One region of the Bacillus sp. KNSH39 genome, then DNA from elsewhere that is predicted to be linked to it. Evidence: riboswitches for the same ligand, from Rfam matches in the RefSeq annotation. Region 1 holds a riboswitch; each other region holds the start of a gene.
What was found. Region 1 has a riboswitch for cyclic di-GMP ahead of ACUL40_RS16135 (WxL domain-containing protein). Riboswitches for the same ligand answer to the same signal wherever they lie in the genome.
Positions count from the first base shown of each region.

Region 1 (8,471 bases):
TACTATCATATGTTGGATTATATTTTTAAGGGTTCAGTCTTACGTTCGTACGCTTGAGATGATGGACAAAGAAATAAAACAGACAGAAAAACTAGCAGCTGTTGGAAAGATGGCAACGGTTATTGGTTATAAGATTAGAAGACCTTTAGCAAACTTAAAAAAACTTGTGAATAAACAAGCAGACAAGCATCCAGAGGATAAAATTTATAGTGATATTATGAAACAAGAAGTAGATCGGATTCATATAATTGCTACAGAACTTAGTGGATTTGAGAAATCTAAATCACTAGAATCAGAAACTCATAACATACAAGAAATTATTTCTTATGTTATTCGAGTTATGGAAAAGCCAGCTTTAAAACAAGGAGTTTACATACAAGGTATTTACAGTAAAGACTTACCATCAATTACATGTGATGAAAAACGATTAAAACAGGTCTTTTTTAATTTAATCAAAAATGCAATTGAAGCAATGTCAGTTGGCGGAACAATTACGATTAAAGTTACTGTAAAAGATGGAATCATCGTTCAAGTGAAAGATGAGGGATGCGGCATTCCGAAAGATAAAATTCCAAAATTAAATGAAGCCTTTTATACAACGAAAGAAACAGGAACTGGTCTAGGTTTAGTAGTTACAGAAAAAATTATTAAAGACCACAACGGTAAAATAAGTTTTGAAAGTGAAGTTGGGGTTGGAACGACGGTTGAAGTTATGTTACCACTGCATTAACCACAAAAAACATCACTTATTTGGAAGTGATGTTTTTTTATTTTATCTCGCTATTTGTGTATAGTAAAAATCTCATTTTATCGATAAAGAATGTATGATGTGTTTCTAGCATCAAAATGTTTTTTGAAAGTTTTAAATATGGATTTCCTAGAAAAAATTCAGATTATAAAAATTAATGGTTTTTTTCTAAAAAAACTATTTTCTTTTTTGGGTTTTAATGGTATATTCAAAACACGATAAATAAATACCTATATTTGGCACACTATTCGAAAGGATAGGTCGCAAAGCTAAGAGTCTAAAGTAATGAAAATTACTATGATAGTCTGGTTGCAGTTTGGATTTTCACACATAGTTGTATGTATGAAAATCGAAGAGGCAACCGGATTTTTTTATTGTCTCAAAAAGAAAAAATAAATGGGCACACTATTCGAAAGGATAGGTCGCAAAGCTAAGAGTCTAAGGTAATGAAAATTACTATGATAGTCTGGTTGCAGTTTGGATTTTCACACATGTTGTGATGTATGAAAATCGAAAAGGCAACCAGGCTTTTTATTTTCTAGGAATATACACTATGATTGTAAATTTAGCTAGAAAATAAATTTAGTGTTCGAAATATTCGGTATATAGGAAGCGAGGGAGGGAAGTACATTGCAAAAACAAATAGGGAAATTTGGGCGTATACTTCTCGCTGGAGGAATATTATTTACACAAGTTGGTGTGCTAGACTACTCTGCAACGAAAGTTTATGCGGTTACAAACGACGAGCAAGGACGTTTTATCGTTCATATGGATAAACAAGAAATAAAAGTTGATGAAAATGTAGTATTAAAGATTACAAATACAAATAAACAAGATGCTAATATCGAGCTGAAATTATCTAATGAGCAGCTGTTTAATGAAGCAGAAACGAAAAAAATGAATGAAAACAATAAAGCGATTCAAAACATTTCAGTAACAGAAGATCACATTGTAAAAATTGAAAAGAATGAACAAAGTCATTCTATCGGTGACGTATATGTAGTCATTCAAATGAAAAAAGCTGGAGAGTACAAATTTGAACCGATGGTGAAGTTTGAAGGGAATGAAAAGAAAATTGAATCTCCTTCTCTGCATGTTGGAGAGAAAAAAGAGGCTTTACATGTAGCTATTTCTGATGAAAATCCAAAGGTTTCAGAGGAAGTTGTGAAAAAAGAAATCAGTGAAAAAGTGAAAGTATCGGAAGAAAATAAAAAACAAGAAATAAATGCTACTAATGCTGAAATTCCAAAAGAAACGAAGACTTTAGCGAAAGAAAAGGTTAATGAAGAACTCGTATCAAAGGAAAATGAATTAAAAGAGAGCAATAAGGTCAACGAAAATAATCAGGAATTACCTGCTATTCAAGCTGAGAAGGTATTAAAGAGCCAATCTCTACTAGCTGCTAGTCCTGTTACAAGTATTCTTAAATATCCAAATGTAAAGGTAATAAATAATAGAACAGGTGAAGGGCCTTCTATCTCGGGTAAATATGCTTTTAGATTTGTTTGGAGCCCACAAGTAACATATGAGGTAAAGGGTAGTAGCGATGACAGAACTGGTCAAAGTCAATATACATTTAGAAATTCAAATAGAGAACAGTACGTATTAGTAAAAAAAGCTGGTGAATATCAAGGGAAATGGATTGATGTCCGTATTAATATTCAATCTATGACAGCTTCATCTGTAGATGTTAAAACACCAATAACTAAAGGTGATGCAAAAAACTTTTTACAATTATATGGGAACGGAAGGGCAGGACAAACTTATAATGCTTCCTTTGAATTTTATGAGCACGGAACAAGTAAAAAAGTACCATTAACGGCAATGTGGAATTTTAAAAGGATAAATAGTTATAAAAATGTTACGTTGCGTAATGATGGTAGTCATTTAACGAATTTATACGTGTATGATACGAGTTCAATTAGGTATCAAGATAAAGGGAATAATAAAATAGAGTTTTCTGGAACAGCAGGCCCAGTAGCTACTCCAGAAGCAGATATGACAATTACATTTGATAATTTAACAGAATTACCGCTAGAAGTTAGATTAAATGCTTCAGGTGTTAATGTAGCATACGACCAATTAGCGATCACACAAATTGAAATTCCAGCTCCAAGTGTAATAGGAGATATTGTGGAAGATAATTCCCGTCAACTTTCTTATAAGGTATATCAAAATATGCCTGCTCAATCGAAAGATATTCACTATGCGAAATCTTTTGTATTAGAAAGTGAAGTGAATAAGGATTTTACTGTGAATGATGTTTCCATTCAAGATGTGGAGAGTGGAGATGATGTAAGTAGCTTCTTTGATATTAGTAGGAAAAACAATAAAGTCACTGCAGTTGCGAAAGAAAATGCGCTAAAAACAGAAGAATTCAACGGGAAAATTTACGAGATGACAATTACAGGTTCTCCTGTAAAAGGTGCCGATGTAATGAAATATTACAAAGGTGGTTATCTTGAAATACCGGTGTCAGCTAAAAATTATTTAGATGGCGATAAGAATGGGCAAGATAGTAATCGAGATGGAATCGCAAAAATAAGGTATAAAGGTATTCCAATTGGGAAATCAGTCCCACAAAAAGTAGTGCAAGGAACAGATTTAACAAAAATGGATATTTCTAAATTTGTGACAGATTTATCTGTAGATACGAATTTGGATGTAGATAAACCAATATCAGTAGTGAAGTTAATCAATATTCCGGATACCAAAATAATAGGGAATCATACTGTAACGGTTGTAATTGAAACGAAGCAAGGTGTACAAGCGGAAATTCAAGTTCCAGTTACTGTTGTTGATGGAACTTTAAAGTTAGTAGACGTACCAAAAGAAATTACCTTTGGAGATTTAACAATTCCATCGAAAACAACGACATACGCACCGAAAGCGATCTCAAATCCTTTAAAGGTAACCGATGATCGTGTTAAAAAGCAAAAATGGAGTGTATATGTAAAGGAAATCACACCATTAACTTCAGCAAAAAATGACACATTGACAGGAGCATTGATTTACAAACGAAATGGAAAGGATACACCTTTAAGTACTTCTAGTATAGAAGCATTCTCGTATACTTCTAAAAACGACGAGGAGGTTTCACTAAATTGGAAGGAAAACGAGGGAATTCATTTACAAGTAAAACCAGGGCCGAATGTCAAAGCAAATACAAAATATTCCGGACAGCTAGAATGGACATTAACCGATGCTCCTCTCTAAAAATATATGAAATATATAAATTTTAGAAAGGAGAGAGTAATGAAAAAAATAGTTGGTATTATCGTTTCCACATTTATATGTGTGCCGTTTCTTATGGCAAATGTAGTAACGGCTACAAGTGCGAATTCAAAAGCAGGTATTACATTTTCGAATAGCTATACACCAAATACATCAACTGATCCGACAAAGATAAATCCAAAAAAAGAGACAGTTGATAAAAATAAAAATGGAGATAAATATTTACCGAAAACAGGAGGCCAGACACGGGACTTCAAACAATATATAGGATTGTTTTCTATTGTTTTATCTCTATATGTATTCAAAAGAATTAGGGGAAAGCAAGTGTATTCAAAATAAAAAATAGATGAAAACAGAGAAAAGGGGAAGGTACATATGAAACTAGCAAAATTAGCATTAATTGGTGCAGTATCATTAACATCAGTTGCAGCAGTAGGAACTTCAGCATTTGCGGAAGAAAAAGCAAATATGAAATCTAAAACAGATGTAATGTTTATTGAAGATACAAGCATAACAGATCCAAATAATCCAGAAAATCCAAATGAAAAAGTTACACCAGAGAACCCTGGTGACCATGAAAAAGGAACAAAAGGTCCATTAAGTATTAACTACGTTTCTAACTTACACTTCGGCGAGCAAGTTATCTCTGGTAATGATCAAACGTACTTTGCAAAATTGGACAAAGTGAAACAAGGGAGCAAAACAGTTGAAGTACCTAACTTCGTATCTGTAACAGATAACCGTGGTACAAATGCAGGATGGAAATTGAAAGTAAAGCAAAATGCACAATTTAAAAGTGGTAATAGTGAGTTAACAAATGCAGCTTTAAGCTTAAGTAACCCAGCTGTAAATTCTGTAACTGATGCACAATATGCACCTACCACATTTAAAAATAAAGTAACGTTAGCTCCAGGTGGAGATGCGGTGGAAATTGCTACTGCCGCAAAGAATAAAGGTATGGGTGATTGGACGACTGCATTCGGTAAAGGAGCAGAACAAGGTAAACAGAGTGTGAGCTTATTCGTACCAGGTACGACAGCAAAAGAAAAAGGTGCGAAATATTCAGCTGAGCTAACTTGGACTTTAGAAGATACACCAAACTAAGGTTGTATAAGATTGAAAATTAAGAATAAATGAATTTTAAAAAATAAAGGAGTATAAAACTATGAAACTAGCAAAATTAGCATTAATTGGAGCGGTAACATTATCATCAGTATCAGTAGGGACGTCTGCATTTGCAGCTGAGAAAGATGGCGGGAAATTAGATTCAAAAGCATTCATTAAATTCGAGAAAAATACAGATAAAATTGATGTTGTTAATCCAGAGAATCCAGATGAAACTGTAGATCCAGTTGATCCAGATAAAAAAGGTACAGATGGTCCACTAAGTATTGATTATGTATCTAACTTCAACTTTAAAACACAAAAAGCATCAGGGAATAACGAAATCTATTTTGCAGAATTAGATAAAGTAAAGAAAAAAGTAGACGGTTCTGTAATTGACGTGCCAAACTACGTTCAAGTAACAGATAACCGTGGTACAAATGCAGGATGGCATTTAACAGTAAAACAAAATGGTCAATTCAAAACTGCAGATGATAAAGCGTTGGATGGCGCGGCATTAACATTAAAAAATTCAGCTTTGAAATCAAATGCAGGTAGCGACGCACCAACAGCAGAACAATCTATCACATTAAATCCAAGTGGTGCAGCATCTGATTTAATCGATGCAAAAGAAAACCAAGGTATGGGTACATGGGTAAATACGTTCGGTAAAGATGCAACAGAAGCGAAACAAAGCGTAGAGTTATCTGTACCAGGTAAAACGAAAAAAGAACAAACACAATACACAACTTCACTAACTTGGGAACTAACAGACGCTCCTATGTAGGTAAGAGGAATTTTAAGATAAAAGAGGAAAATGAGAAGAGATAAGGGAATGGCTTTAACCTTATCTCTTTCTTGTCTATAAAATGGATATGAAGGGGACTACATAAGAGATGGTAAAAAAACTATTTACTAGCTTACTATTAATTACATTCTTCATGATAAACGCTTTTTCAGTATATGCAGCTGAAATGAAATTTGCTGTGACAGCAGTTATACCAGAAAATCAAATTGATAAAAATCAAACGTATTTTGATTTGAAAATGCAACCTGGACAAAAGCAAACAATTCAAGTCCAAATGAAAAATGATACGAATAAAGAAGTTGTGGTAGAATCGTTTGCTAATACAGCAATTACGAATAGCAATGGTATTACAGATTATAGTACAGTAGAACCAAAAACGGATTCTACTTTGAAATATCCGTTTTCTAAAATTACTAAAATGCCAAAAGAAACGAAAGTCCCAGCTAACAGCATAGTGACAGTTGATATAAACTTGGAAATGCCAAGTGAGTCGTTTGATGGTGTTATTCTAGGTGGTTTATACTTTAAAGAAAAAGAAGATGAGAATGCAAAGAAAAAAGATGAAGGTGTGCAAATTGAAAATAAATATGCATACGCAATTGGTGTTGTTTTAAAAGAAACAGATGCTGAAGTAAAACCAGACATGAAATTAAACGAAGTAAAGCCAACACAAATTAACGGGCGTAACGTCGTTACTGCAAATTTACAAAACGTAAAGCCAGCAATGTTAAAAAATTTAAGTGTTGATGCAAAGATATATAAAGAAAAAGGTACGGACGTTTTATTTGAAGCGAAAAAAGAAAATTTAAGAATGGCGCCAAACTCAAACTTTGATTACGCTATTAGCTGGGAAAACAAAGCATTTGATCCAGGAACGTACCGAGTAGAAGTGAAAGCTACTGATGGCGATCAAAAATGGGAATGGACGAAAAAATTTACAATTGAAGGCAAGACAGCTGATAAGTTAAATGATACAGCGGTAGAAGCGAAAAAAGACTACACACTATATTACATTATCGGCGGAGTACTACTGTTAATTATATTATTAGTTCTTGTGTTCTTCTTAGGTAGACGTTCTAAAAAAGAGGACGATAACGAAAAATAATATATTGATAGTGTAAAAAGAAAATAATGGATGTTTTACTATGAAAAATATATAATGGCTTTGTCTGTTATTTGTTGTAGTTCATTTATATTTCTATTTGTTGACCCGAATTTCGGGTCTTTTTTTATGAAATGAATTGCTATATATCGGTAATTAGAAAAATAGAATATACAGCACTTGCAGTAATTCCAGGGGTAATATAAAGGGATATAGCATCTCCTCTTGCAACTGGGTTTCCAGTTGTAATACTAGTCCAAGTTACAGTAGCGGGACCTACTGCCGGGGTAGGATTAAATACTTGAATTTGTCCTGCTCCGCTATCCGTTGGTTTAATGGAAAATACCATAGTTCCGGTAATTTTGTCAGTAGTAGTTAAGGTAATAGTAGATAGGATGTAGCTAGAAGAAGGGGTTGTGAGGTTTGTTGGGACATTTCTGCAAATATTAATCGTATAAATAGCAGCAGGTAAATTATTTATATTTATAGACGCAGAAAAGCCGACAATACTACCGGCTCCAGCAGTGACATATGGAATAACATTGGAGTCAATTCCAGGAGAACCCGCTATACGTTGAAAACCAGCATTTGTTCCTTGAAAAACAATACTTTTTGCTGAAGCACTATCGGCAGATCCCGTAGGTCCAGTGTTCCCCGTAGGCCCAGTGATGCCGGTAGGCCCGGTACTACCGGTAGGTCCACTTTCTACTAATACGATATAATCTGGAGATATATTAGGAAACCCTTGAGGTGCATCTTTTTTTACAACATAGCCACTGCCCGTATAAGTGACAACTTGTCCTTTTTTATAGTTGGGAGCCGCTGCTAGACTAAAGGTGGTAGTACTTTGGAAACCAGCTCCGGAAGGTCCAGCATTACCCGTAGGTCCGGTGTTCCCCATGGGTCCGGTGTTCCCCGTGGGTCCAGTGTTCCCCGTGGGTCCGGTGTTCCCCGTGGGTCCAGTGTTCCCCGTGGGTCCAGTGTTCCCCGTAGGTCCGGTGTTCCCCGTGGGTCCAGTATTTCCGTTAGAGCCGCTGTTGCGTCTGCCATCGCAACTAAAAAAATTACGTGGGTACATATATGTTCTCCTTTCTATATTTTCAAAATCTAGTTTTTAAAATAGAACTAATATATATATATTATGAATTCTATAATTTTGTGTGGCAGATCGTCTTTTGTGTCTAGATTTCAAAAGATAGCGGGAGGAGAATTAAGTAGTGTTAGAGCCACCATTTTTCCTGAGGAAGTAAAATAACATCCACATCAAAATTCTCTTTAAACCAATCATACATCAATGTCTCTTTCACTAAATATTCAGAGGCAGAGTGTGACACACCAATTAGAGACATATTCGTTTCTTTTACATAATCCATAATGAGCGAGTATTTATGTCTGCCGTAATCATTATCGATATGGCAATGGATTTCTCCTGTAATATATGCTTCAGCACCTTTTTCTTCTGCTTCCTTCATTAA
Region 1 covers NZ_JBQXYO010000001.1:3,149,132-3,157,602, reverse strand. Annotated here, with positions in the region: gene ACUL40_RS16140 (ATP-binding protein) at 1-730, shown strand, start outside; cyclic di-GMP riboswitch class I at 977-1,065, shown strand; cyclic di-GMP riboswitch class I at 1,138-1,226, shown strand; gene ACUL40_RS16135 (WxL domain-containing protein) at 1,379-3,964, shown strand; gene ACUL40_RS16130 (hypothetical protein) at 4,004-4,321, shown strand; gene ACUL40_RS16125 (WxL domain-containing protein) at 4,358-5,086, shown strand; gene ACUL40_RS16120 (WxL domain-containing protein) at 5,148-5,873, shown strand; gene ACUL40_RS16115 (DUF916 and DUF3324 domain-containing protein) at 5,983-6,999, shown strand; gene ACUL40_RS16110 (collagen-like protein) at 7,139-8,074, opposite strand; gene ACUL40_RS16105 (Nif3-like dinuclear metal center hexameric protein) at 8,217-8,471, opposite strand, start outside.

Region 2 (7,833 bases), 1.1 Mb from region 1:
CCATTTTTCATTGCTTCACGAACAATGTTTTCCGCTTGTAGTTTACTATTTGAATATACATTCTCTAAGTCTACACTGTAATTAAAATCACCAGTTTTCATGTATGTATCCCATTGATCTACCGCTAATTCTAACGGGATACCAATTGTAGAAATAAAATGGAATGTAGCACCTTTCTCCGCTAATGTTAGCATACGGCTAGTTCCTTGGACATTTATATTTTCAAATTGTTTTACATCTCCAAAATGTCTTACATCTGCACCGCAATGAATTATCGTATCCATCTTAGAACTGATGAACATAAATTCTTCTTCGCTCATCCCAAGATACTGTTCTCCAAGATCACCAGCTACGGCCTGTATACGCTGTAACCATTCTTCACATATATCATTAAAGTAGCCTGTTAATGTATCTATAATTCTTTGCTGCACATCTTTAGTTGGTCTTACTAAACAATAAATAGTAGCAGATGTATCTCTCAACAATTCATATAATATGTGTGATCCTAAATAACCAGTAGCTCCTGTTAAAAAGACATTTGAAATCTGGTTTTCTTCCAAAACGTTTGCATACGTGATAGTATCTGGTTCGTGAATCACTTTATATTCACGAAATACTTCTTCTTTCTCTACTTTTACTTCTCGCTCAATTCGAGCTAATCCATATATCGTTCTTTCTTTAAAGAAATCTTGAATTGTTAAATGTGAGAAATCTTCTTTTAACAATGTTAAGACTCGTAATACTTTTAATGAATGTCCACCAATTGTAAAGAAATCATCATGCACTCCAACTTTTGAAATTCCTAATACTTCCGCCCAAGCGTTCGCTATTTGTTTTTCTGCTTTATTAGAAGGTGCAACATATTCTTGTAGCCGAACCGGTTCATACTTTTCTTCTAACTGAGCTAACTTCTTAACATCAATCTTTTTATTAGGTGTAAGTGGTAATTCATTAATATAAATTAGTTTAGATGGCACCATATAATCTGGTAATTGCTCTTGTAACTGATAAACTAATTCTGGTATTTCTTTTTTATTTAAAGTTGTATAGAACGCGATTAAATATTGGCTACCTTCCTTACTCTTCTTAGCAAAAACAGCATTTTCTTTTATATTATGATTTTGAGAAATTTCACTTTGGATTTCGCCTAGTTCAATACGATGTCCTCTAATTTTTACTTGATCATCTTTCCGATGTAAAAACTCTATATTTCCATCCTCTAGCAACTTAACGATATCCCCTGTTTTATATATATTAACTATAGGATTAAAAGGGTTCGGAATAAAAGCTTCAATTGTTTTATTAGGCTTATTAAAATACCCTTTTGCTAATCCCACTGAATCTATATATAATTCACCAGGTACACCAATTGGACAAAGATTCATATTCTCATCCAAAATCATAACTTGATAATTAGCACATGGTTTACCAATGGGAATACTCGCAACATCCTCATTTAACTGACTAGGTATTTTATAGGTTGTCGTCACTACAGTACATTCTGTCGGTCCGTATACATTATGAATTTCAACATTTGTACCTATTCTTTCTCTCCACAATTTAATAACCTCTACAGGCAACATTTCACCGCCAATCGCAATTCTTTTTAGGGAAGCTAGCTTATATATATCTTCTTCTGCTAAATAAGTTGCTACTTGTCGAACAAAAATTGTTGCTAATGCCAAGATTGAAGTTGCTTTCACTTTATAGATTGCATTTGCAAATGCTTCTACAGACAATCGCTCTTCCTCTAATAGTACATATAAGTTTCCTCCACAGAATAAAGAAGCAAATGACTCCCATACAGAAGCATCGAAACTAAAGGAAGGAAATTGGGCAAATACATCCTCTTCTGTCAATTCATATTGCTTTTTCATCCAAGTATACAGATTAACAACGCCTCTATGAGCTAACATCGTTCCCTTTGGATTCCCTGTTGAACCAGATGTATAAATCATATAAGCTACATCATCACAATGAATAGACAACTTTACATCTGTATCTTCATAAGTTTCACTATCATACATTGAAACTGTTTGAACCCCATCACATGTTATAGGCGTCTCTTTCATCAATATAACTTTCGCTTGGCTATCTTGAATAATGTACTGTATTCTACTTTCCGGATAATCTGGATCAATCGGAACATACGCTGCACCAGCTTTTAATATAGCTACCATACTTACTACTGTGTCTATGCTACGTTTCATAAATATTCCAACATAGTCTCCTAATTGGACGCCGTTTTTAATTAACATATGAGCTATTTGATTACTTTTTTTATTTAGCTCCTCATAAGTTAAAGTACCTTCCCTTGAAGATAAAGCTATACGATTTGGAAATTGAGTAACAGTATTATAGAACATATCGACGATACTTTTCTCAGGATATACTGCTGTCGTATCATTCACTTGACTATAAAGTGCCATCTCGGCCTCTGTAATAACATTAAAATTATTTATATGTTTATTATTATTTTGTGATTTATTAATTAAAACACCTTGTATTTGTTGTGCATAACGAGTAATTGTTGTCTCTTTCCAATTAACACTATTAAATATTATTTCTACACTTTGCATATTTTTACTAAATACAAATTGTAATGTATTCGTGTCTTTTAGCTCATAATATGTTTCACCAATAATAATAGGTGACATTTCATATAACGTATTACCGTTTTGAAACTCTTCTATTTCTTCCTCATTCATTTCTTTAATTTGCTCCAGTTGCTCTTCAATTTGTAAATTTAAACTTTCATAGGAGAGAAAATTAGAAACTTCAATAGTAATCGGAAATAAACTTCCTCTTACATGATAAAGCACGACAATATGTTTTTCTTTAGAAATATGATATAACCACGTTGCAGTCGCTCCTATTAAATCTACAATGTGAGTCAAATTTGAAAACAGTTCCGTTTTCCTTTTTATCCTAAGTTCTGTTCCTTGCACATCTTTAGGTATTTTAATACTTCCTTCTACTTTTCCTAAAAATTCTTTTACCATCTCACTATAAGAAATTGCTAATTTCATATTTATGTAAATTCCTCTCTTAAATATAATAAAGGTGTGAAAATTCACACCTTTTTTATCCCTTATTAAAGGGCAGATTCGTTCAATTCATAATCAGTAGCGGAGATACGCCCTTGATTAGAATTGAACTTTCTCCTTATTCGCTTTTAAACTCACCAATAAGCTCTTGTAATTCCTGAGAGAGCCAACTTAAAGAAGTCGCTAATTCTGCAATATCTTGTACTGATATTTCTTGCTCTTTCATGCTTTCTTCAACATTACTACTGCTGTTGGCATAAGTATTTGCAATATGTGATAATTCATTTACGACTTGAACAATATTCTGGCTATTTTGTAAAATATCACTCGAATTACCAGAAACAGCTTTTACTTGATCTGTAACAGATTGCGCTGATTTTGAGATTTTTTCAAAGAAATCTCCGCTACTTTGAACAAGCGAAATTCCAGTTTCTACTTCTTTTGAACCTTTTTGCATGGAAACTACAGCATCTTCTGTCTCAGCTTGTGTTTCACCAATTAATTTCGCTATATCTTTAGCAGACGCTTCCGTCTGTTCTGCTAATTTTCGTACTTCATCAGCAACAACTGCAAACCCTCTTCCAGCTGCTCCAGCACGTGAAGCCTCAATAGAAGCATTTAAAGCTAATAAATTTGTTTGATTTGAAATGCCTGTAATTACAGTTACGATATCACTAATTTCTTTTGACCTTGTTTCTAACGAATAAATGATGGAAGATAAATCTTGTACTGCATTTTGGATTAAACTCATTTGATTAATAATTTGTCCAATCACTTCATTACCTTCAATTGAATGTTGCTCCATACCTTCAGAAGCAACCGCAACTTGTTTCGCAGCCCCAGTTATCTCTTCTACCTTATCTTCCATTCCATGTACAATCCCTAAACATTGTTGTACTGAAGTTTTTTGAGACTGTGCCCCTACTCTTAAACCTTCAATAGAACTTGCAATCTCTTGAACTGCCATGCTGTTTTCCTCTGTACTCGCCGACAATTCTTGTGAAGAAGAAGAAACTTGCTCAGCAGTTTGCCTTACTTTATCTATAATCCCTTTAAACTTTTCAATCGTGTTATTGAAATAAACATTAATAATTCCAATATCATCTGGTCTTTCTTTTAATTTAATACTCAAGTCACCTTCACCAATTTTACGTAACCCTTCTCGTAAATCTTTTAATGGAGCTAGCGAGTGACGCACGATAAAGAATTGAGTAATAGTCGCAATTGCTAATGAAATAATGATAAAGAGTAAACCCTGTATCATAAACTTCTCTTTTGTAATAGGAACAATGGAAGCATCTAAGTCAGCGGCAACAATTGCAATAATATTGTTTTCTCCATCTGTAATTGGTTCTAATATTGTCACCCACGAACCTATTTCATCTTCATATACTTCTGTCATTTGAGCCTTTTTCGTATCAATCACTTTATCGTATGCCTTCATCCAATGAGCGGGTTGTTCATAATAATCTCCCGGCTTTATAGGAAACGCATTTGTTAACTCTGTAGTCAAACCAACGAGTTGTAATTCTCGCTTTTCATTCGGCTTTGCTCCTGTAACATACGTTTGTCCAACGCTTTTCAATTCTTTTGATACTTCATCTAATTTCTCTGTTAACTTTTCTTTTTTCACTTTTTCGGCTGTAGGATCTTTCGCCATGTCTCTAACTAATTCTACATCCAGTTTTTTCAATACTATTTCTCCTGTTTCAATAGACTGCCTTTCAAATAAAGACATCATACTATTTTGAAACATATTGAAACTTAATGCACCCATACTTCCAACAAGTGTCAAAATAACTAATACGGTTAATAAGACGTTCTTTTGAAGGAACGATAACTTATGCCAATATTTTTTCATTAATATCCACCTTCCTTAATCAACACAAACAAAAAAACAAAATATATGGATATTTTGTTTGAAAATGTTTCTCAATATGTTCGAGAATAAAAAAAAGCCAATGTAAAAGCATTGGCCAAGACCAACCCTATCCGTCCGGTAACTGGCTAGCGTAGCCTTTCGACCTTAGCTCCTGTAGTTTTGCGTCCTCATGTTTCCATCAGTTTGCCTTTCTCGCTGAACGAGTTGAACGATATGGGAGTTCTATGAGAATTAATTTATTCTCTTTCAAAGATTACAACATATAAATCAAAATGTCTACTTATTTAGAGATATAAATACAAATTTTTAATGCATTGCTTTTTCGAAATAATTTCAAAAAGTACGTGAATGTTACTTTTTTTGTGTTATATAATAAAAAATGTATAAATAACAAGGATTTCTTCGGGTATTTATTTAATTTTCATTCAAATTAAACTATTCGAATATATCTTAACTAATGAATTTCGGAGGTAGTTTATCATGTTTTGGCTACAATTTCTTACCTTGTTACTCTGTATTTTTATTGGTGCACGCCTAGGCGGAGTTGGTTTAGGAGTAATGGGTGGAGTTGGTATGGCAATACTCGTTTTTGTCTTCCACCTACAACCAACCGCGCCTCCTATCGATGTAATGCTTATGATTTTGGCAGTAATTACAGCTGCTGGTGCTTTGCAAGCTGCTGGAGGAATGGACTATCTTGTTCATCTAGCTGAAAAGGCATTACGAAAAAATCCAAAGCGTATTACTTTTTTTGCTCCAATTGTTACTTATTTATTCACACTATGTGCAGGTACTGGTCACGTTGCCTATTCTGTACTTCCTGTTATTGCAGAAGTCTCTCGTGAATCAGGGATTAGACCGGAACGCCCAATGTCGATTGCCGTAATCGCTTCTCAACAAGCAATTACAGCTAGTCCAATTTCAGCTGCCACAGTTGCTCTTTTAGCAATGTTAGCTGACTATAAAATCACTTTATTAGATATTTTAAAAGTGAGTATTCCTTCCACTTTCATTGCTTGTATGTTAGCAGCATTCGTTGCTAGTAAGATGGGAAAAGAATTAAATGAAGACCCTGAATACTTAAAACGATTAAAAGAAGGAATGATTCCTAAGCTTGAAGAGAAAAAAGAATTTGTAGGTGTAAAGGGCGCAAAATTATCAGTTATCCTTTTCCTTGTAGGAACCTTCCTTGTTGTACTTCTTGGTTCATTTGAAGCACTTCGTCCAGGATGGATAGTTGATGGGAAGTTAGCCCGTCTTTCCATGCCGAATACAATTGAGATGGTTATGTTAACTATCGCGGCTCTTATTATTATTTTCTGTAAACCAAATGTAGAAAGCATTGTGTCTGGTAACGTCTTTAAAGCGGGGGCAACAGCAGTTGTTGCTATTTTCGGTATCGCTTGGATGGGAGATACTTTCTTTAATGGAAACTTAAATATGATTCAAGGATCCATTCAGCATTTAGTAACAAGTGCACCTTGGCTATTTGCCATCGCACTATTCATTCTATCTATTTTACTGTACAGCCAAGCAGCAACTGTTCGTGCCTTAATGCCACTTGGACTATCCCTTGGTATTCCACCAGCGCTACTGATTGCGATGTTCCCTGCAGTAAACGGATATTTCTTCATTCCAAACTACGGCACAATCGTTGCTGCCATTAACTTTGATCGTACTGGTACAACTGGCATTGGAAAATATGTTTTAAATCATAGCTTTATGATTCCAGGTCTAATCGCAACATTCACTTCTATCGGAATTGGAATGCTCTTAATTTCAATTATGTTTTAAAGAAAAAGCACAAACCTTTATTTAAAAAGGTTTGTGCTTTTTTAATCAAATGTTTGTTTAAATTTTGGGGCAGTCTATTTCTCCATGCAGCACTTGAAATGCTACACGTCCTTCCCTACAAACTTCTCTTTACTTCTTCAGCTAATTTTCTCGTACTTTCATACGCCGATTCAGCTAAACTAATTGCTGAAATAACTGAAACACCGTCCGCACCCGCTTCTATAACTGCCGCTGTATTTTCAATTGTAATCCCACCAATACCAACGATTGGCACTGTAATTCCTTGTTCTCTAAAATAGGCTAATCCTTTCGTTCCTTGAACCGCTTTCGTATCTTTTTTCGTACTCGTTGGGAAAATAGGTCCAACGCCTAAATAATCTGCTCCATTTTCGATTGCAAAGCGTGCTTCTTCAATTGTATGAGCAGATACGCCGATAATTTTATCTCCCATTTTTTCACGAACAGATGTAATTCCTTCATCATCTTGTCCTACATGAACACCATCTGCATCTAATTCAATGGCTAATTCTACATCATCATTTACAATGAAAGGAACGCTATATTCCTTACAAAGCGTCTGCAATTCTTTTGCAAAGCGCACTCTATCTTCTCCGATTAAAGAACCTTCCCCCTTCTCGCGAAACTGAAAAATTGTCACTCCACCATCTAACGCTTCTTTCAATACAGCTAAAGGATCCCTTGTGCAGTTATTACTTCCCATAATAAAATACACTTGCAATAGCTTAGACATTTTATCTATTTCAATGCGTGCCATTTCTTTCACTCCCTCTTACTCTAACTCCTCAATCTTTCCATACTTCTCAATATCACCAGAAGTAGTATTCGCTAACTGATTTAAAAATTCAATTTGGAAACTACCAGGTCCCTTTTCCACGGTCTTAGCAGCTGCCAGTTCCGAAGCTACACCATAAAACGTTAATGCTGCTACTGCTGCTTTTACATAATCTTTTTCCACTGCTACAAATGCTCCTATTACAGAAGTTAGTAAACAACCTGTTCCCGTAACTTTCGTTAAAATAGGGTGACCATTTCGAATAACAATAGTTCTCTCTCCATCTGTAACAACATCTTCTTTTCCAGTAATGACCG
Region 2 covers NZ_JBQXYO010000001.1:4,284,918-4,292,750, reverse strand. Annotated here, with positions in the region: gene ACUL40_RS21925 (non-ribosomal peptide synthetase family protein) at 1-3,029, opposite strand, end outside; gene ACUL40_RS21920 (methyl-accepting chemotaxis protein) at 3,166-4,908, opposite strand; cyclic di-GMP riboswitch class I at 5,043-5,127, opposite strand; gene ACUL40_RS21915 (anaerobic C4-dicarboxylate transporter family protein) at 5,410-6,723, shown strand; gene thiE (thiamine phosphate synthase) at 6,839-7,498, opposite strand; gene thiM (hydroxyethylthiazole kinase) at 7,514-7,833, opposite strand, start outside.
Region 2: linked by a shared signal. The riboswitch ahead of ACUL40_RS21920 (methyl-accepting chemotaxis protein) and the one ahead of ACUL40_RS16135 (WxL domain-containing protein) in region 1 are both predicted to bind cyclic di-GMP.

Region 3 (8,471 bases), 1.8 Mb from region 1:
TAACTGTTCATTCTCTACTTTTAATGATAAGACTTCTGTCATACCTTTTTTAATTTCGAATGATACTGGCTCTGTTAGCTTTTTGTAACCTGGTAAGCTTTCTTTCTCTACTAATTTGTACTTTCCTACAGATAAGTCTGAGATTTTTGCTTTACCATTTTTATCTGTTTTTACTTCTGTTACTACTTTTCCTTTGTCGTCTTGTACTTCGAAGACTACGCCTTCTAATACTTTTTGACTATCTTTATCTACTTTTGTAATTTCTACTGAACCTTTGTCTAACTGTTCATTCTCTACTTTTAATGATAAGACTTCTGTCATACCCTTTTTAGTTTCGAATGATACTGGCTCTGTTAGCTTTTTGTAGCCTGGTAAGCTTTCTACTTCTACTAGTTTGTAATTCCCTACAGATAGATCTGAAATTTTCGCTTTTCCTTCTTTATCTGTCGTTACTTTTGTTACTACTTTGCCTTTTTCATCTTGCACTTCGAATGTTACGCCCGCTAATACTGCGCCACTTTCTTTGTCCACTTTTGTAATTTCTACTGAACCTTTATCTAACTGTTCGTTCTCTACTTTCAATGATAAGACTTTTGTCATACCTTTTTTAATTTCGAATGATACTGGTTCCGTTAACTTTTTGTAACCTGGTAAGCTTTCTTTCTCTACTAATTTGTACTTTCCTACAGATAAGTCTGAGATTTTTGCTTTACCATTTTTATCTGTTTGTACTTCTGTTACTACTTTGCCTTTGTCGTCTTGTACTTCGAAGACTACGCCTTCTAATACTTTTTGACTATCTTTATCTACTTTTGTAATTTCTACTGAACCTTTGTCTAACTGTTCATTCTCTACTTTTAATGATAAGACTTCTATCATACCCTTTTTAATTTCGAATGATACTGGCTCTGTTAGCTTTTTGTAGCCTGGTAAGCTTTCTACTTCTACTAGTTTGTAATTCCCTACAGATAGATCTGAAATTTTCGCTTTTCCTTCTTTATCTGTTGTTACTTTTGTTACTACTTTGCCTTGCTCATCTTGCACTTCGAATGTTACGCCTTTTAATAACGCGCCACTTTCTTTGTCCACTTTTGTAATTTCTACTGAACCTTTATCTACTAGTTCATTCTCTACTTTTAGTGATAAGACTTCTGTCATACCTTTTTTGATTTCGAATGATACTGGTTTCGCTAGTTTTTTATATCCTGGTAAGCTTTCTACCTCTACTAGCTTATATTTTCCTACTGGTAAATCTGAAATTGTTGCTTTTCCTTCTTTATCTGTCGTTACTTTTGTTACTACTTTGCCTTTTTCATCTTGCACTTCGAATGTTACGCCCGCTAATACTGCGCCACTTTCTTTGTCTACTTTTGTAATTTCTACTGAACCTTTATCTAACAGTTCGTTCTCTACTTTCAATGATAAAACTTTCGTCATACCTTTTGTAATTTCGAATGATACTGGTTCCGTTAACTTTTTGTAACCTGGTAAGCTCTTCGTCTCTACTAATTTGTATTTTCCTACTGATAGATCTGAAACGTTTGCTTTTCCTTCTTTATCTGTCGTTACTTCTGTTACTACTTTGCCTTTGTCGTCTTGAACTTCGAAGACTACGCCTTCTAATACTTTTTGACTATCTTTATCTACTTTTGTTACTTCCACATTTCCCTTGTCTAACATTTCGTTTTCTACTGTTAAAGCAAGAGATTTTGTCATGCCTTTTTCAATTTGGAAAGTAATCGGATCTACTAATTGTTTATACCCTTTTGGTGCCTTTACTTCTACTAACTTGTATGTGCCGACTGATAAATTAGTAACTTGTGCTTGTCCTTTTTTATCTGTCGTTATTTTAGCGACTACTTGTCCTGCTTCATCTTGAATCTCAAATACTGCATCAGCTAAAGCATCTTTATTTTCTTTATCTACTTTTGTAATTTCTACATTTCCTGTATCCACTAATTCATTTTCTACTGTTAGCTTTAGCGCTGTTACTCTACCCTTTTCAATTTCGAATGAAATTGGCTTTTCTAGTGGTTTGTATCCTGCCGGTGTTTCTACTTCTACTAACTCATACTTTCCAATAGGTAAATCTGAAACGTTTGCTTTTCCTTCTTTATCCGTCGTTACTTTTGCAACTACTTTTCCTTTTGAATCACGTACTTCAAATACAACATTTTCTAATGGAGCTTTACTATCTTTATCTATTTTTGTTATCTCTACATTCCCTGTATCCACCATTTCATTTTCTACTTTTAATGATAGAACCTCAGTCATGCCTTTTTTAATTTCAAATGATACTGGTTTTTCTAACTTTTTATAACCAGGTAAACTTTCTACCTCTACTAATTCATACTTTCCTACAGGTAAATCTGAAACATTTGCTTTTCCTTCTTTATCTGTCGTTACTTTCGTAACTTCCTTACCCTTTTCATCTTGTACGATGAATGTTACTCCCGCTAACGGTGCTTTATTATCTTTATCTATCTTTATTATCTCTATATTTCCCGTATCTACCATTTCATTTTCTATTTTTAATGATAAGATCTCGGTCATACCTTTTGTAATTTCAAACGATACTGGCTCTGTTAATTTCTTATAGCCTGGTAAACTTTCTTTCTCTACTAATTTGTACTTTCCTACTGATAGATCTGAGATTTTTGCTTTACCATCTTTATCTGTTTTTACTTCCTTTACTACTGTTCCAGCTTCATCTTGCACTTCAAAGACTACGCCTTTTAATGCTTTTTTGCTGTCTTTATCTATTTTTGTAATTTCTACTGAACCTTTATCTAACTGTTCATTTTCTACTTTCAACGATAGGACTGTTGTCATACCTTTTGTAATTTCGAATGATACTGAATCTGTTAGCTTTTTGTAGCCTGGTAAACTTTTCGTCTCTACTAATTTGTACTTCCCTACTGATAAATCAGAGATTTTTGCTTTACCATCTTTATCTGTTTTTACTTCTGTTACTACTTTGCCTTGCTCATCTTGCACTTCGAAGACTACGCCTTCTAGTACTTTTTGGCTATCTTTATCTATTTTTGTAATTTCTACTGAGCCTTTGTCTAACTGCTCATTTTCTACTTTTATTGCTAAAGCTTTTGTCATACCTTTTTTTATTTCAAATGGTACTGGTTCTGTTAGCTTTTTATAACCTGGTAAGCTTTTTGTCTCTACTAATTTGTACTTTCCTACTGATAGATCTGAAACGTTTGCTTTTCCATCTTTATCTGTTACTACTTTTCTTACTACTTCATCTTTCTCATCTTGGACTTCAAATTCGACACCCGCTAATACTGCTCCGTTTTCTTTGTCCACTTTTGTAATTTCTATATTACCTTTGTCTACCATTGCATTTTCCACTTGTATTGGGAATATGCCGTCCCCTGTTACATTTACTTCGAACTCTGCTTCTTTTAATTGGTAGCCTTCAGGTGCTTTCGTTTCTTTTAAAATATATTTCCCTGGTGCTAACGGTTTAGAGATTGCCTTACCATCTTTATCTGTAACAATATGTTCGACTACTACACCGTCTTTTACTATATCAAACTCTGCATTTGCTAATGGTTTTTCACCATTTTCCGAATCAATTTTCTTTACTTCAATTTGACCCTTTTGCATAGTATTTTTAATTTCAATTGTTTTTGTTTCTCCAGCTTGAAGTGTAACCTCTACTGGTTCTTTTAATTTTTGATATCCTTCTGGTGCTACTGTTTCATAAACTTTATACGTTCCAGGAGCTAAAGTTTGAGGTACTGAAAAACCTTTTTCGTCCGTTTTCAGTTTTGCAACAACTTCGTTTGTACTATTTCGAACTTCAAATTCGGCACCTTTTAACCCTTTGTTCGGATTCTCAGAATCTATTTTATGAATCGATACTGTACCGTCTTTTGGAGCTTCAGGCGGCGTAATAGTTACTTCTTTTGATGTTAATGTTTTATCATCAAAATGTAATTCCGCTTTATTAGGAATCTTCTTATCTACGTAAGAAGATAAGTCTGCATTATTTTTAATTTTCGCCTTGATACTAAGATTGATTCTCTGGTCTTCATATGACTTATAGTCAAAATTCTCACCAAACGTAAATGTTACTTCACTTCTTTGCTTATCTATCTTTAACGTTCCTTTAGAAGTAATATCTTGGCCATTTTGATCATACACTTTTGCCTCTAATACTTCTAAAACATCTTCTAAATCATCACGAATTACCATTGATGTGTATTTAGGAGGATCGTTTGGTATATGTGTACCAACTTGGTATTGAATCACTTGATCCATTTGTGTTAGCTGCTCATTCTCTACAAGCTTGCCATTCTCATCAACTATATTTTTTTCAATACTAGGTGGATTATCGTCACCTGAACCGGTTCCCCCTCCACCACTTACGAATACTTGTCCTACTTTTTCTTCAGTTTTAATATTTTTACCTTCTAATTTCACAGTATTTTTATGAGGCTTTGCAGAAGGATTAGTAATCTTTGTTTTATATCTTAAAATATAACCTTTTGAACTGTCTGGAAACTCAATTGTAAATCCAGCCTTTGTTGCATTAATTTTAATGTTAGATAAATCTGCTGGCTTAATATTTGTTGGTGCATAACCATCTTCAAATACAGCCTCTTCTAATACTACGCTGTCTGTAATTAACTCATGCCCAGGTCCTAATGTATCTGTTAATTTAAGATCTTGCATTTCTGTTCCAGTTGCATTTACATATACAAGCCAATCAGCAATCGAAGGATCTTCTTGATTATAAGAACCCCATTTCAATAGATTATCTGTATTGGGCTGTGGCTTCGGTCTCTCTGTCGTATTACTTACATTTACTTCTTTATTGACGATTTGACCATCAACGTTAAATTCTAATGGAATTTCTTTAACACCATCATATGCTTCTAGACCAAAGTAGAATTCTACGAATAAAGAACCTTTAATGTTATTCTTTCCTTCTACGTAATCCCCCATAGTACACGTTAATAGACCCTTTTTCATCTCACATGTACCAACTGTTTTTCCTTCAGCATCTTTTAAAGGAAAACTCATATTCATAAGGTCTTTTCGAAACTCTTTTGGCATATCAATTGTGAATTGATCTCCACTTTTTATTTTTTCTTTAGCTGACCACTTCACTTCTACTTTCATACCATCTGAGGCTTGATACGGTTCAGATGTCGTGCCATCAGTACGGGAAATATTAATTTCGTCCACTGGACTTTTCATCACAGCAGCTTGAATAACTGGAGCCCACACATTCAGCACTGAAAATAATACTAGAAAAACTAATGAAACCATTGAAATATGTCTTTTAGTACTTTTCATTTGCATAGTTCCCTCCTATTTTTTATATTTATATAACAAAAAAAGACCGTCCGGTTGCATCAAAAATGTGCAACCAGACGATCTTAGTAACCAATATGTATTACCGTAGACTCTAAGCTTTGCGGCCTATCCTTTCGAATAGTGTGCTAAAAATATCTTTTATTCTTTTTTTGTTTCATTTTCCTCTTAAACCAAATATTACTATACCGTCTGGACGGTTATAATTCAATACTCTATAAAATTGTTCTATTTTTCTAATAAAAAAAACAATTCACCACTACATTAAAGAAGCAATGGTGAATTATTTTTGCATTATATAGTTCGCATATTCTATTTATATGAATTACTAATAAGAGCTTGAATCACTTTTTCTCTTAACTCGGGGCTTAGTCTTCCAACCCCTAAATATTCCGAATACCATAATCCATCTGCTGCTAATCTAATAATTGTTGCACAAACTGCATCTATCTCATCGTTTTCTATATTCTTTTGCAGTTGCTGAAATGATTGTTGTAATGGCTCAAGTAATTCAGGTTTTAACATGAATGCTGCCATCATACTACTAGATAACTCTTCTGTTCTTCTCTCATTATTTAATCTTTCCTCTACAAAAGAGCGAACCCATCTCCCTTTCCTCTCTGAGTCTTCCGCTACTTTATTGTAAATGGCCCCTTCATAATCCTCTACCCCTCTGACTATCATACCTTCTATTAAAGCTTCTTTATTTGAAAAGTGATACAATAATCCACCTTTACTTACACCCGCCTCTTTTGCCACTGCTTCTAAGGTTAATTTAGCAACCCCTTTACATTGCACAATTTGAGAAGCGGCCGCCAAAATCTTTTGCCGCGTTATGCTTATACTCATTCCTTTTTAAAACCCCATTTCTACTAAATTTATATAAATACGAATCTTATTTTTAATATTGTTCATTACTACTAAGTATTTTCTTTATACAACAAAAGCTTCATTACCTTTGAATTTTTAGTTACTTATTCTATTAAAAATTTCCATATCATTCAATATGATAACATTAAACACACAAAGCTGACTATACATCTATACTTTTGTATTTATTGAAAATATATCCATTAATAAAATTTACCAATTTAGTCCTTCTTATTACCTTATAAGACGGCAGTAATTCTTTCAGCACTAAATAAAAAATGTTATTACTCCCATTGAATTGAGTAATAACATTTCACTTAACAAATTCGCTGCCAACTAGCATCCTTCACATCTTCACTAGTCGGTTTTCTAACTAATCCAATAAAACATTCCTCGCAAGCACCAAATACAATAAAATTTTTCTGTGCTTGTCTTAACGAGACTTCATTTGCACCGCCTTCAAAGTCAGGATTGTTAAACTGTACCTCATCATCTTCCCAGTAACATATATTACAAATTTCATATGTATCTGGTGGTTCTTCTTCTATTGTTCTATACCCGCAGCACGGACATGTATATTTCATTCTGTTACTCCATTATTCATTTCTTTTTTCTCCCATATATTCCGGCCCATAAAGAATGTCACAGCACAAATCATAGTTATCCCCATGAAAAATGTATTAGAATCTTCATATGTAGTTGGAATGCCTACCGTTACGAAAACAATACTAAAAGCTAAAAGTAGATATAATAATAAAGATATAATATAGCTGAGTTTAAATCGTAAAATGATACCTCTAAACAATAGCTCACCAAGTAGACAGCCACCTAAAATAATAGGTACTCCGAAATACAATGTAAGGACTCCCATTTGCGCAGTAGATTGAATTATCTTTCCAATTATGTTCGGCGAAACCAGCTCACTATTGTTTCCCATCCTATCATATAAATCAAGTGCTGTTGCTGAAATAAAGAAACTTAATATAGAAAATGAATACGGTATTAAAAATTTGCTCACTCTCATTCACCTCGCTTTTTTCTTTACATATATTATTCATTATTTTCGCATAAAAAAATCGCCCGTCTTCCGCGAAAGACGAGCCGTTCCACTTAATTCTCACTTAACTTCTTCTTATACCAATCCTGCATTCTCTCCGCATCTTCTACTCTCGTATGCTCTATTTTGTAACTAGATGATGCACTCGAAAACTTATACGTACATAAATCCGCACGGCGCTGGAAATATGATTGTGTCTTCTCCATTGATTGGACGTGTCTTCTTCTAATAAGTCCTGTATATTTTCCGACGCTACGATAGACAAGTGTAATTTGTTCTCCGTTAACACTGTAACCATTTGTTTTAAATGTTGCGTATCCAAGTGTAAAGATAAGGATTGCGAGCGGTAATAATGCCCACATGATGTAATACTTTTCAAAGTATATGCTTATTCCAGTAAGCGGGATTGCGAGCATAGCGAAAAAGATGAAACTATCAATGAGATAACGGCGCAATGCTGCTTTTGGTAACGAAGTAATATTTGCATTCAGTTCGTATGGTAATTGTAAATGCGTGAGTAACTGTTGCACTCGATCTTTTCGAATGATAGGATGCAGTGTAACTTTTTCTTTTTCGTCATCCGTTCCCTTACTTTGAATGACTTCTACTTGCACAGCACAATAACCGAACGGTTGGCGTAAAATACCTTCTTTTATCGTAATCCCTTGAATACGGTGCAATTTTAGTACGAGTTCTTTTTTCTCCAGTAATCCTTGCGAAATACGGACTTCGTCATTTCTTCGATTCACTGTAAAATCTCCATGTTTTAGCGCATAACCAATTGTCGATATAATCCACGAAAGGACGAGCAAAATAGCTATCATCAAAATCCAGCCATATATATCATGTTCCATTACATACGACTTTACGCTATTCTCTATCCATTTCGGAATGTACTCATCTACTTGGTGATACACAAAAAAGATTAATGAGAATAACAATCCAAATTGACCAGATGTAACAGAGGCTATTAAAATCTCTTTCCACGTTAATTTGTATTCTCTCGCTTGTTTTTCCTCTGTAATAATTTCTTTTACTTCTACTTCTTCTAATGTTTTTTCTACTTTCAATTCTGAAGCCGACTCATTTAACATTGCGATAAGCTCTGTCGCTTCTTCTACCGTAATTCCAGCTAAGCTAACTTCTGCTTCATCGCCTCCGCCAGCTGTTTCAATCTGAATTTTTTTCAAACCGAGCATTTGAT
Region 3 covers NZ_JBQXYO010000001.1:4,921,116-4,929,586, reverse strand. Annotated here, with positions in the region: gene ACUL40_RS25320 (SpaA isopeptide-forming pilin-related protein) at 1-5,328, opposite strand, end outside; cyclic di-GMP riboswitch class I at 5,388-5,480, opposite strand; gene ACUL40_RS25315 (TetR/AcrR family transcriptional regulator) at 5,653-6,189, opposite strand; gene ACUL40_RS25310 (CPCC family cysteine-rich protein) at 6,528-6,794, opposite strand; gene ACUL40_RS25305 (hypothetical protein) at 6,791-7,228, opposite strand; gene ACUL40_RS25300 (PH domain-containing protein) at 7,321-8,471, opposite strand, start outside.
Region 3: linked by a shared signal. The riboswitch ahead of ACUL40_RS25320 (SpaA isopeptide-forming pilin-related protein) and the one ahead of ACUL40_RS16135 (WxL domain-containing protein) in region 1 are both predicted to bind cyclic di-GMP.